4 regions of the Alteromonas sp. AWJ4_197 genome follow, and region 1 is predicted to be linked to each of the others. Evidence: predicted binding sites of a transcription regulator. Region 1 holds the regulator's gene; each other region holds the start of a gene.
The links. Region 1 encodes sigma-54, which starts transcription at its own class of promoters, with help from an activator protein. Its sites were predicted from a motif close to GTTGGCACGNNNNTNGNNT; they were not measured.
Positions count from the first base shown of each region.

Region 1 (3,155 bases):
AAGGTGATGCGAAAATCCAGCAAGATACCAGCATGGTCCAGGGAGATAGTATCACCTATGACATGTCAAAAGAGCAACTTCTGGCAACCGGCGGTGAAAGTAACAGCAACGGCCGGGTAACCACGGTTTTCCGTCCTGACACAGTTAAAGAGCTGAAGGAAGAGAACAAGACTTCAGACAGCAACGAAAACGAGGGTAACTGAGTTACATGGCAACCCTGAGTGCGACTCACCTGGCAAAGTCGTATAAATCACGCCAGGTCGTCCGTGACGTTAGTTTATCGGTTTCTACCGGACAGATAGTAGGTCTGCTGGGTCCTAACGGTGCAGGTAAAACCACAACGTTTTACATGATTGTCGGTCTTGTGCCGCTGGACAAAGGCAAAATCCTCATTGATGAGCAGGAGCTGACGCACCAGCCAATGCACGAACGTGCCCGCCGGGGAATTGGCTATTTACCCCAGGAGGCATCCATTTTCCGCAAGCTGACCGTACATGAAAACATCATGGCGATATTACAGACGCGTAAAGACTTAAAAAGTCATCAACGTGAACAGGAAGCGGATGCACTACTTGATGAATTTAATATTAACCATATACGTAATAGTACAGGTATGAGTTTGTCGGGTGGCGAACGCCGCCGGGTTGAAATTGCCCGCGCACTGGCAGCCAATCCGCAATTTATTTTGCTCGATGAACCCTTCGCCGGAGTTGACCCGATTTCGGTTAATGATATAAAGAAGATCATTCAGCACTTACGGGACAGAGGTATCGGTATCCTCATCACCGACCACAATGTCAGGGAAACCCTTGATGTGTGTGAAGAGGCCTATATCGTCAGTCATGGAGAACTGATTGCTCAGGGCACCGCAGAACAGGTATTAAGTAATCAAAAAGTTCGTGATGTATACCTTGGTGAGCAATTCAGGCTATAGTTAAGATATCGGGATGAGCATTTAGCGGAGATTTCGCCACCGGCACTCACACCGCTACAACCGGATGTCCTTTTTAGAGTTTATATAAGACGTAGATGAAACCATCTTTACAGTTAAAATTTAGCCAACAACTGACAATGACGCCTCAGCTTCAGCAGGCGATCAAGCTATTGCAGTTGTCTACGCTGGACTTACAACAAGAAATTCAGGAAGCCCTCGACTCTAATCCTTTGCTGGAAGTCGACGACAGCTCCGACAACGATGTAATTGAGAAAAATAACATCGATAATGATGACAGCATGCAAGAGTCTGCATCAGCCTCATCTTCTGACAGTATGGATACCGGTGAAGCACTGGAAAAGAATGATTTACCGGACGAGCTGCCCATCGACAGTACCTGGGATGAGTACATTTCTGCGTCTTCTGCACCCGCGCCCGGCCCTTCCGGTGGCGACGATGAACAAATCTTTCAGGGTGAAACCACCGAAAATATTCAGGACCATCTGCTGTGGCAAATGCGTCTGACACCTTTTTCTGACACAGACCGCGCCATCGCACTGGCGATCATCGATTCTATTGATGAGTCCGGCTATCTCACGGTTACCGTTGACGACATTTTGCAAAGCGTTAACAGTGAAGATATGGAAGAGCCCGTTGAAGAAGATGAAGTTGAGTGCGTACTTAAACGTATTCAGCTTTTTGATCCTCTCGGTTCCGGCTCCCGCACACCGCAGGAGTGCTTGTTAGTTCAGCTGGCGCAATTTGCACCGGAAACACCGTGGCTGGAAGAAGCCAAACTACTGCTCAGAGAGCATTCCGATCTGTTAGGCAGTAAAGATTACCGTACGTTAATGCGTAAAACCCGCCTGAAAGAAGATCAGTTACGGGAAGCGATGCGTTTGCTGCAAACGCTTAATCCCCGTCCGGGCAGTGCATTAATTACGAAAGAACCCGAATATGTCATTCCGGATGTATCGGTTGCGAAGAAAAATGGCCGTTGGGTTGTAGAATTAAACCCCGACAGCCTGCCTAAGCTCAGTGTTAATCAGCAGTATGCTGCAATGAGCCGTAAAGCAAGAAACAGCAGTGATTCACAATTTATCCGCTCTCACATGCAGGAAGCAAAATGGTTTATTAAGAGCCTTGAGAGCCGGAACGATACGCTGCTGAAAGTAGCAAATTGTATTGTTCAGCAACAGATGGGCTTTTTTGAGCATGGCCCTGAAATGATGAAACCAATGGTGCTGAATGATGTCGCAGAAATGGTAGATATGCACGAATCTACTATTTCCAGGGTAACAACGCAGAAGTACATGCACACGCCCCGTGGTATTTTCGAGTTGAAGTATTTCTTCTCCAGCCACGTTGCCACTGAATCAGGTGGTGAGTGTTCATCTACAGCGATTCGCGCCCTGATTAAGAAGCTGGTTGCCGCTGAAAAGCCAAGCAAGCCACTGAGTGACAGCAAGATTGCTTCGTTGTTGGCCGATCAAGGCATTATGGTTGCCCGGCGAACAATAGCAAAGTACCGGGAATCCTTGTCGATCCCGCCGTCTAACCAACGCAAAAGCCTTATCTAACTTAAGGCTGCTCAAAATAAGGAAGACGAAATATGCAAATCAACCTTTCTGGTCATCACATTGAGATCACTGATTCTTTGCGTAATTATGTCGATACTAAGTTCAGCAAACTGGAACGTCATTTTGACCACATATCAAATGTGCACGTTATTTTAAATGTTGAAAAGCTTAGCCAAAAAGCAGAAGCAACGGTTCATCTTAGCGGCGCGGAAGTCTTCGCCTCTTCCGAAAATCAGGACATGTATGCTGCCATTGACAGCATGGTCGATAAGCTCGACAGGCAGGTCCTGAAACACAAGGAAAAGCTTAAAAAGCACTAATTGAATTCATGGATATACAAGCCATAGTCAGCCTGGACCGCACCGAGTGTGCGGTCCAGTGCAATAGCAAAAAACGCATTCTCGAAATCATCAGCGGGATTGCAGCTAAAAATAACCCCGATGTTGATGAAGCCACCGTGTTAAGTAGCCTGCTGGCCCGTGAGCGAATGGGCAGCACAGGTATAGGTAACGGCATTGCCCTCCCCCACGGTCGCCTGGCCGGACTGGAAAATGTCATCGCCATCGTAGTTACCAGCACACCCGCCATCGATTTTGATGCTATCGACAACAAACCTGTGGATATTTTCTTTACTCTGCTTG
Region 1 is NZ_JBSWWW010000006.1:110,717-113,871, forward strand. It holds gene lptA (lipopolysaccharide transport periplasmic protein LptA) at 1-203, shown strand, start outside; gene lptB (LPS export ABC transporter ATP-binding protein) at 209-934, shown strand; gene ACXAGC_RS14335 (RNA polymerase factor sigma-54) at 1,030-2,514, shown strand; gene hpf (ribosome hibernation promoting factor) at 2,547-2,834, shown strand; gene ptsN (PTS IIA-like nitrogen regulatory protein PtsN) at 2,843-3,155, shown strand, end outside.

Region 2 (3,155 bases), on a different contig from region 1:
CCGTCCCAGTTAAACTGGATATTTCCTGCCGCCTGCGTTCCTGCGTCAATGGTCTTAACAATTTCACCATATTGATTTTCGATGGTGATCTTCAGATCCTGCACGGTCTGATCGTTAACCAGTACGCCACTGAAGCCGGCACCTTCTTCTGCCATATAGCCTACATTACCTTCTACCAGCACCTGCTGACCAATCAGACTGGAAGCCTGCAATGCCTGGTTGGAGGTCATAGACGCGGCAAAGGATTCGAACTTTTCATTTAACTGGGAGATCCCGTCTGCCATCGTGAAAGATGTCATCTGGGCAACCATCTGATCATTGTCCACCGGTTTGGTCGGATCCTGATTCGCCAGCTGCTCTGTAAGCAATGAGAAAAAGTCTTCCTGAGTCAGGCGCTGTTCGCTGCCATCGGCAACGGCTACACCTTCTTCCTGCCAGTAGAGCTCTGAATTTAAGCCTGTCGTATTTGAAATAGTACTCACGAAAATACCCTCTGCTCAGCGCGGTTACTGACCGCGACCAAGCTGCAGTACCTGACGGAAAATACGTTTGGTTGTATCAGCAACCTGAACGTTTGTTTCGTAGCCTTTCGAAGCGGACATCATATTTGCCATCTCTTCGACAATGTTGACGTTGGGCTTGTAGATATAACCGTTTTCATCAGCCATGGGATTGTTCGGTGCATACTCAATTTGCAGAGGTGCATCGCTTTCCACTACGCCTTTAACCTCAACACCCACGCCTTTACTCTGTTCATCTGATGCTCTGGCAAGTTCTGCGGCGAAAACCGGGTAGCGTGCCTTATAGGTTTCTTCGTAACTGCTGCTGACGCTGTTAGCGTTAGCAATGTTACTGGCGGTGGTGTTCAGACGGACACTTTCTGCTTCCATACCGGTACCGGAAATGGACATGACATTAAACAGGCTCATTAACTTTGCCCTCCACTTAAGGCCTTCTTCATACCTTTCAGTTTTCCTTCGAGAAATTGCAGGGTTGCCTGGTATCTCATTCCGTTATCCAGAAAGGCATTTCTTTCAGCCTGCACTTCAACGGTGTTGCCGTCCCCGGTGTCGGGCTGATTTGGGATTCGATAATCGATGTCGAAGCTGTTGATATTGAGACCGCCACCAATGTGATTTTCATGAGTGCGTTGCAAAGAACCCTGGCGCTGTTCACTGCGGGCGCTTTCCATGGCTTGCTTAAAGTCTATATCGCGGGCTTTGTAGCCGGGGGTGTTTGCGTTTGCCAGATTACCGGCAATCACTTCCATCTTCTGCTCTCTGATATCCAGCGCTTTTTTATGGAAACCGGTCAGATTGTCTAGGTTGATGGCCATGTAAAACACTCCACAGGCAAAGATTTCAACAACATCGAATTAAAAAGAGACTCAGAGTATGAATCGTCGTTTTCTTATTGTTGAAAACTTTGCAAATGAAGTGCCAAGTATTTTTTGACGCCCCGGGCGGGGCGTCAGGAGATTATTTATTTCTTTGATAGTAAAGGCCGGGATGGCACTTCACCATGGTAAAATGAGATCCGGCTTCACCGATAGATTCGGAAGCGCCGAGGAACAAAATCCCCCCGGGCTGCATCTGGGCGGCAATTTGTTGCAGTATCTTTTGTTTCACATCTGCCGGAAAATAGATCAGTACATTACGGCAAAATACGATGTCGAAGCGACCCAGGGCCGTATAACTGTGCAGCAGATTCAGGCTTTTAAAAGAAACCATTCTGCGTACTTCCTCATTGACCTGAACCATCCCCTCACTGTTGGGAGAGAAATAGCGTTGACGGCGTTCTGCCGATAACCCGCGGGCCAGAGAAAGTTCGTCATACACACCTTTGTTGCACTTCTCCAGCATGGCAGACGACAAATCTGTGCCGGTAATTTCCACGCCGGCTCTCAGAGCGCCGGGTTTTTGCCGCTGAAATTCCAGTACTGACATAGCGATGGAGTACGGCTCCTGCCCGGAGGAACAGGCGGCACTCCAGACCCGCAACCGGCGATTTTCACTGGCGTACTGCGGCAAGATATTATTAATAAGTAACTCGTAGGGATAATTATCACGAAACCAGAGAGTTTCATTGGTGGTCATGGCATCCAGAACGGATTGCAACAAATTACGGTTTCCACCCCGTACCACAGCTGCAATCAGTCCGTCCAGGCTGTCGTAGTCGTATTCGTACATCAAAGACGACAAGCGGCTACGGACAAGATATTGCTTGTTGTCGCCTAATGAAATGCCACACTGTTGCTGCAGAAAAGTTCCGAATTGACGGTAACTGTCGGCAGACACTTCTTTATTTTTCAAGCTTCCCTGGCCTCGTCAATCAATTAGACAACCATTTACCTACAGCAGTAGCAAGTTCATCAGGATGGAATTTTGCAATGAAATCATCGGCACCGACTTTTTGCACCATCGCCTGATTGAATACCCCGCTTAATGACGTGTGAAGAACCACTTTTAATTTCTGCAATTCGGGGGTGTTTTTAATTTCAGCCGTCAGTGTGTATCCGTCCATTTCCGGCATTTCTATATCGGAAACCAGTACGCCCACTTTATCTGTAACGTCGCCGGTTTCAGCAGCAATCTCTTTGAGACGGTTCAATGCTTCCAGGCCATTCTTAGCCAGCTCCATTTTCAGTCCCAGTGCCGTCAGCGCTTTTTTCACCTGACTGCGGGCAACAGAAGAATCATCGGCAATGAATATAATCTTATCTTCCTGAGCAGTGGTATCCAGCCCGGCGATAACATCTTTACTAACCTCGGCTTTGAGGGGAGAAATTTCGTTAAGAATTTTTTCTACGTCCAGAATTTCCACCAGCTCTTTATCCACTTCCGTAACGGCAGTAAGATAACTGGCGCGACCCGTCCCCTGCGGCGGTGGCATAATGGCATCCCAGTTCGTATTGATAATGCGTTCAACCGCGCCAACCAGAAAGCCCTGTACTGAGCGGTTGTACTCTGCAATAACGATAAACGCTGTTTCGAGGTTTTCAATCCGTCTGCCGCCTGTTGCCATGCTCAGGTCGATGACAGAAATGGTTTGCCCGCGGATATGCGCAATTCCCCGTACCAGTGAATTCAATTTAGGCATTGCTGTCAATGGCGGGCACTGCAGTACCTCCCGCACTTTGAACACGTTAATACCAA
Region 2 is NZ_JBSWWW010000005.1:120,576-123,730, reverse strand. It holds gene ACXAGC_RS12225 (flagellar hook assembly protein FlgD) at 1-482, opposite strand, end outside; gene flgC (flagellar basal body rod protein FlgC) at 507-929, opposite strand; gene flgB (flagellar basal body rod protein FlgB) at 929-1,336, opposite strand; gene ACXAGC_RS12210 (CheR family methyltransferase) at 1,479-2,312, opposite strand; gene ACXAGC_RS12205 (chemotaxis protein CheV) at 2,332-3,155, opposite strand, start outside.
Region 2: flgB (flagellar basal body rod protein FlgB) is a predicted target of sigma-54. The motif match lies at 1,426-1,444, and genes of this name have one in related genera.

Region 3 (3,155 bases), on a different contig from region 1:
TGGCCGTCGCCATGGGCGCAGAAGTGACCGTTCTCAGCCGTTCAAATTCTAAGGAAGAGCAGGCGAAAGCGTTGGGCGCGAGTGGAATTCTGGCTTCTACTGACGAGAGCGCAATGCAGGAAGCTGGTTCATCATTTGATTTAATCATCGACACAGTGCCGGTTAAGCATGATGTAGATGTTTACATGCCACTTCTCGACATTGACGGTACGCTGGCTATTGTTGGTCAGGTTGGCCCCATGGAAGATTTTATGACCATGCCGTTAGTAATGGGCCGCCGCCGCGTAGCAGGCTCTCTGATTGGCGGTATCAGGGAAACTCAGGAAGTACTGGATTTCTGTGCTGAGCACAACATTCACCCTGAATGTGTGATGATTAAGGCTGATGAAGTGAATGATGCATTCGCAAGCCTGGCAAAAGGTGATGTAGCCCACCGTTACGTGATTGATATGGCGAGTCTGGAAGTGTAAACCTTCGGACAGTCAAAAATAACAAAGCCCGCAAAATGCGGGCTTTTCTGTTTAGCTACGCTTTCTTCGGGTAAAGAAGCCAGCCATAGCCAGAGTAATCAATATCAGAGTGCCGGGTTCAGAAACACTTACCGGACCTGTCACTCCATTTAACAAGTAGTTAATACTATTGGAGAGGAGAATATTACCATCAGATACATCATAGGTATCGAACAAGCCACTTAACAGTAATGAATTGCCACTATTTCCCTCAACAACTGCACAACCTGAACCCAACGTCCCCAGGCATTGAGATGATGAGGATGCTATCCAGCTACTGGAAAAAATACCCCAGCCCGGGTTTGCCAGCATAAGCGGTGAAGACAGCCCCGCAAAAATGGGGTGTGAGTCAATCGCAATATTTGTCCCGTTTGTACCTGAACGACCTGAAGCTCCCAATAATGCAGATAAACCAGAATTATCAAGCCAGGTTGTACCTAATATAGAGCCCCCGTTACCCAGATAAGTATCAAGACCTGAGATACTGCTGAAAATATTGTTATTCTGTTCGCCAAGGATTACCAGATCCCAGCTTTGTGAAGCAAGCTGAGTATTGAAGTCTGTCACCGACGTTACAGTTGTCGTTTGACCATCCACACCGGATAATGTTAGTGCGCCAGGTACAGACGATGTGGCAATAGTGTCATCTTCAAAATAAAGAACAGACGCAATTGATACTGATGTATGTCCTAAAATCAAAGCAAGTAATAATAGTGATTTTTGTATATTTAGTTTCATTTTCCACTTCCTGTATTAATCAAAACCTCACTTTTCCCTAACAAGATTCGAGCCAAAAAAATACCATTTAAATTTCAGTTAGATAGATCATTGTTAATATTTAGTTGCAAAATAAACTGACAGTTAAAAATGCGATAATTGATAATTTAGAGACGAGAGCCCTAAATTTAAGAACCAAAAAGCCCTGCATTTGCAGGGCTTTACTTGAACGCTGTTATTGAGACTAATGAGAGAACTTATTCCCACTCGATAGTCGCGGGCGGCTTACCGGAGATATCGTAAACTACACGAGAGATTCCGTCGATTTCGTTGATAATACGGTTAGACACCTTACCTAAGAAATCGTATGGCAGATGCGCCCAGTGTGCAGTCATGAAGTCGATGGTTTCAACAGCACGCAGCGATACCACCCAATCGTATTTACGGGCATCACCCATTACGCCGACAGAACGAACCGGCAGGAATACGGTGAATGCCTGACTGACTTTGTGGTAAAGGTCAGCATTGTGCAGTTCTTCGATGAAAATCGCATCGGCACGACGCAGCAGGTCACAGTATTCTTTCTTGATTTCACCAAGAACACGTACACCCAGACCCGGACCTGGGAACGGGTGGCGATACAGCATGTCGTACGGCAGGCCGAGTTCAAGACCAATCTTACGTACTTCGTCTTTAAACAGTTCACGCAGCGGCTCAACCAGCCCCATCTTCATGTCTTCAGGCAGGCCGCCGACGTTGTGGTGGGATTTGATAACGTGGGCTTTACCGGTAGCAGAACCCGCAGACTCAATGACGTCAGGGTAAATGGTGCCCTGCGCCAGCCATTTGGCGTTGGTAAGCTTAGACGCTTCTTCATCGAACACGGCAACAAACTCGTTACCGATGATTTTACGCTTCTTCTCGGGATCGGCTTCGTCCGCCAGTCTCGCCAGAAAGCGATCTTCAGCATCCACCTTGATGATGTTCAGTCCGAAGTGGTCTCCGAACATATCCATTACCTGCTGACCTTCGTTTAAGCGCAACAGACCGTTGTCTACGAACACACATGTCAGCTTGTCCCCGATGGCACGGTGGATCAGCATGGCAACTACAGATGAATCCACACCGCCTGACAGGCCGAGGATCACTTCGTCATCGCCCACTTTTTCTTTAATACGGGCAATGGCGTCTTCGATAATCGCGCCTGGCGTCCACAGTTTTTCACAGCCACAGATGTCCATGACAAAGTGCGTCAGTAAGCGTTGGCCCTGACGGGTATGGGTCACTTCCGGGTGAAACTGTACACCATAGAAACGCTTTTCTTCGTTATACATAGCAGCATGAGGACATGAAGGTGTCTGTGCGATGGTTTCGAATCCTTCCGGAATCGTCGCTACTTTATCGCCGTGGCTCATCCACACGTCCAGCAGCGCATTACCGTTTTCACCGATGTGGTCTTCAATCTGTGCCAGCAGATCGGTGGCTTTTAATACTTCAACCTGCGCATAACCGAACTCACGCTTGTTAGAGCCCTGTACGCTACCGCCAAGCTGTTCCGCCATGGTCTGCATGCCGTAACACACGCCGAGCACCGGTACACCGGCCTCAAATACATATTCAGGGGCACGGGGGGAATTCAGTTCAGTGACAGACTCCGGGCCGCCCGACAGAATAATACCGTCCGGGTTGAATCCGCGAATTTGCTCTTCGGTCACATCCCAGGCCCACAGCTCACAGTAAACACCGATTTCACGTACGCGACGTGCAATCAGTTGCGTGTACTGGGAACCGAAGTCCAGAATAAGTATGCGCTGGCTATGAATATTGGTGGTCATGTTTTTACCCGTTAAATAAAACAGAAAGGCTGGTAGAAATACCAGCCTGACAAAATACTAGTTTAGCGGCGATTAGCCCAAACGGTAGTTTGGC
Region 3 is NZ_JBSWWW010000002.1:113,603-116,757, forward strand. It holds gene ACXAGC_RS03940 (NAD(P)-dependent alcohol dehydrogenase) at 1-470, shown strand, start outside; gene ACXAGC_RS03945 (PEP-CTERM sorting domain-containing protein) at 522-1,247, opposite strand; gene guaA (glutamine-hydrolyzing GMP synthase) at 1,484-3,061, opposite strand; gene guaB (IMP dehydrogenase) at 3,134-3,155, opposite strand, start outside.
Region 3: ACXAGC_RS03945 (PEP-CTERM sorting domain-containing protein) is a predicted target of sigma-54. The motif match lies at 1,286-1,304, and genes of this name have one in related genera.

Region 4 (3,155 bases), on a different contig from region 1:
TCGATACAATCGAAGTCGAACTGATCATCAATAAAGAACAGAACGATACGCTGGTGGAACAGCAGCAAACAATGATGCGGCTGGCGAATTACGACAGCCTCACAGGACTCCCTAACCGGCAATTCGTGGTGGATAACCTCAGGCTTGAGCTGGCCCGTGTAAGACGCACCAAAGATGATTTGGCACTGGTTTTCTTTGATCTCGACGGATTCAAAGGGATTAATGACTCGCTGGGACATGAAACCGGTGATCTGATCCTGATAGAAGTGGCGGACCGTGTCGTGAACCTGTTGCGGGAAGGCGATTTAATTGCACGGCTGGGCGGTGATGAATTTATTATTGTGCCTGACAGGGACGTGTCGGATGCAAGCCTGAAAAACCTGGCAGATAAACTGGTCAGCGCATTCACCGACCCCTTCATGCTGAGAGGTCTGGCGTTGACCGTTGGTGTCAGTGTAGGGATTGCCAGAGCCAGTGATGCGGAGTACGAGCTCAGTCAGTTAATGAGTAATGCTGACCTTGCCATGTACCGATCTAAAGCGAAAGGACGCGGGACTTACACATTATTCACCATTGATATGGTTGAATCGTACAAGCGTAAAATGTCTATTGCTAACAGCATTGACGGTGCCATCCGGCAGGATGAATTTCTGGTTTACTATCAGCCCAAAATTAGTCAGCAGGGTGAAATTATCGGCCTTGAAGCGCTCATACGCTGGCAGCACCCTGAATTTGGTCTGGTGATGCCGTCAGAGTTTATTCCCATTGCAGAGCAGGGCGGTAAAATATCGGCCATCACCCAGTGGATGATTGAACGGGTATGTATGGAACTGCCCGATCTGCAAATGCTGATCTCCCGTAAATTTAAAGTCGCAATCAATCTGTCCGGCCACGATTTACGCCACACCGGCTTGTTCGACGATATCTACGGGTTATTTGAACGTTATCAGGTGAATCCTGAGTATTTCGAATTTGAAGTCACCGAATCCGCCTATCTGGAAAACTTTGCTTTTGCTGATAAGTTCTTCAAGCGTCTCAGCAATCTCGGTTGTGCTATTTCTCTGGATGATTTTGGTACCGGTTATTCATCGTTAAGTTACCTCACGCAAATCACCATCGATACGCTTAAGGTTGATCGTCAGTTTATCCGTGAACTGGACACCTCTGAGCGCTCACGGCTGGTAACCGGTACCATCATTGATCTGGCTAAACGACTGGCACTAACCGTATGTGCCGAAGGTATAGAGCACCCCGGTCAATGGGCGTATCTGATTGAGCATGGCTGTGATCATGTTCAGGGATACTTGTTCAGCAAGCCTGTACCCCTCTCCAAACTGCTGACTATTGACCAAAATTATCTGCATTTATTAAATGCTCCGGATGCGGCGCAGGGATAAAAATTTGCGCCGCCAGTGTAGATAATTTGCAACACCTGCAACTTCTTATTCGTAGTGTTAAACCGCAAGTTACTGATTTTGTTGGTTAATGGTATTTTGGCACTACTTGTGCAATCTCCTGTTTAACGTGAGCTTCTGTATAACCGGACGGGTCTCAGTCCTTTACATCCGCTCACAACCCGCGAGCACAGGAGGTTGTTATGAAGCGAATTGAGAAAGTATTTTTATTGTTATTTACCATTATTGCTGTTCAGGCTATCGCTGTTGCAGAGGCCAATGCCGGTGAAGCATGGATGTCTGAACTGGATGAAGATCAGGACGGTTATATCTCACTTAAAGAGGCTGTTGCTGATACCCGTTTGTTACGTCTTTTCAGTCGCATTGACGATAATGCAGATGGTCAGTTGAGCATTGACGAGCTGAAAGCCAGCGAGGAAGTAGAACTACTCAGCATGCGCGCATCTGCTAAATAATCTTTTTAACGATGGCACAGGGTATTTGGTGCCATCATCTATTGCGGCATTGAAAGGGGTATGCGATCCTGAAAAACCGGACTTTATTTAGTGATCGAATTTTGCGAGTTGGTTCCCTCAGACAACTTACGTTAGGTAGTTTTTTACTTGCGCTGGTTCCCCTTATAGCACTGCTTTGGCAAAGCCAGAGCGATCTTGCCAAAGTCAGCAGGATGACCACCAAAGAGACACGTTTCGTCGTGACGGTCGTGGGTTACCTGCAAAATCTGGACGGTGCTGCCATAGATCTGGAACGTACCCTCCGTCAGTACGCCATTATCCAGAACGCCACCGTCGCTGATTTAACTGACAATGCAATTGCTCAGTTTGCCAGCGCGCAAAGCAAGCTCTGCGGTATCGTTCCGGCGAGTGAAAATTGCGGGCTGCTGAAAAAGCAAATTGAGCAATTACGAAATTTCCGCACTATTAACGATCAGCTTTTACTGAATGCGTATCTCGCTTCATTAAGTAACGGTGTTACAGCCATCCGTAAAGACGTGGACAAGGCTATTCAAACCCGTCTGGCTGTGCAGCAGGAAGACATGACTGATATGCAGGCCAAGCAGGCATGGTCGACGGCGCTGCTGGTCAGTGTGTCATTGTTGCTGATTTTGCTCGGCAGCCAGTTGATTGTGAATCCGGTGCGCAAGCTCAAGCAAATCATTCAGATCCTCGCCCATCAGCGTGGTGAGCTGCCGCCATTGTCTACGAAGGCGCCCTACGAATTAATTGGGGTAGAAAGAGATCTTCATTGGCTGGCGGAACGTTTACAGCAGCTTGAACATATACGCACTGCGCTTTTGCGACATGCCGCCCACGAACTTAAAACGCCGCTGGCAAGCATTAAAGAAGGGTGTAGTTTGCTTTCTGAGAATGTTGTCGGTGAGCTGAATCCCCAGCAGGTTGAAGTACTGTCTTTGCTCAGTTCCAGTACCCAGCGCCTGAATACGCTGGTAGAAAAGCTGCTGGATTACAACCTGCTTCTGCAGCAGGCTGAACCCAAATTTACGGACATCAATCCGCAGGATCCGGTCAGAGATTGTATCGAAGATTACGCTCTGGCACTGCAGGACCGTGAGGTTACTGTGGATGTAACAGTAGAAACCATTAGTGTCGACGAGGAGTTGTATCGTCGTATACTTGATAATCTGGTATCGAATGCTGTGGCACACGGTGCAATAGGCAGACCTATTTCCGTCAGAATTTATCAACAGGAGGAGGTAGCAGTACTTGATGTAGCTAACCG
Region 4 is NZ_JBSWWW010000005.1:420,909-424,063, forward strand. It holds gene ACXAGC_RS13525 (putative bifunctional diguanylate cyclase/phosphodiesterase) at 1-1,397, shown strand, start outside; gene ACXAGC_RS13530 (EF-hand domain-containing protein) at 1,598-1,870, shown strand; gene ACXAGC_RS13535 (sensor histidine kinase) at 1,969-3,155, shown strand, end outside.
Region 4: ACXAGC_RS13530 (EF-hand domain-containing protein) is a predicted target of sigma-54. The motif match lies at 1,493-1,511, and genes of this name have one in related genera.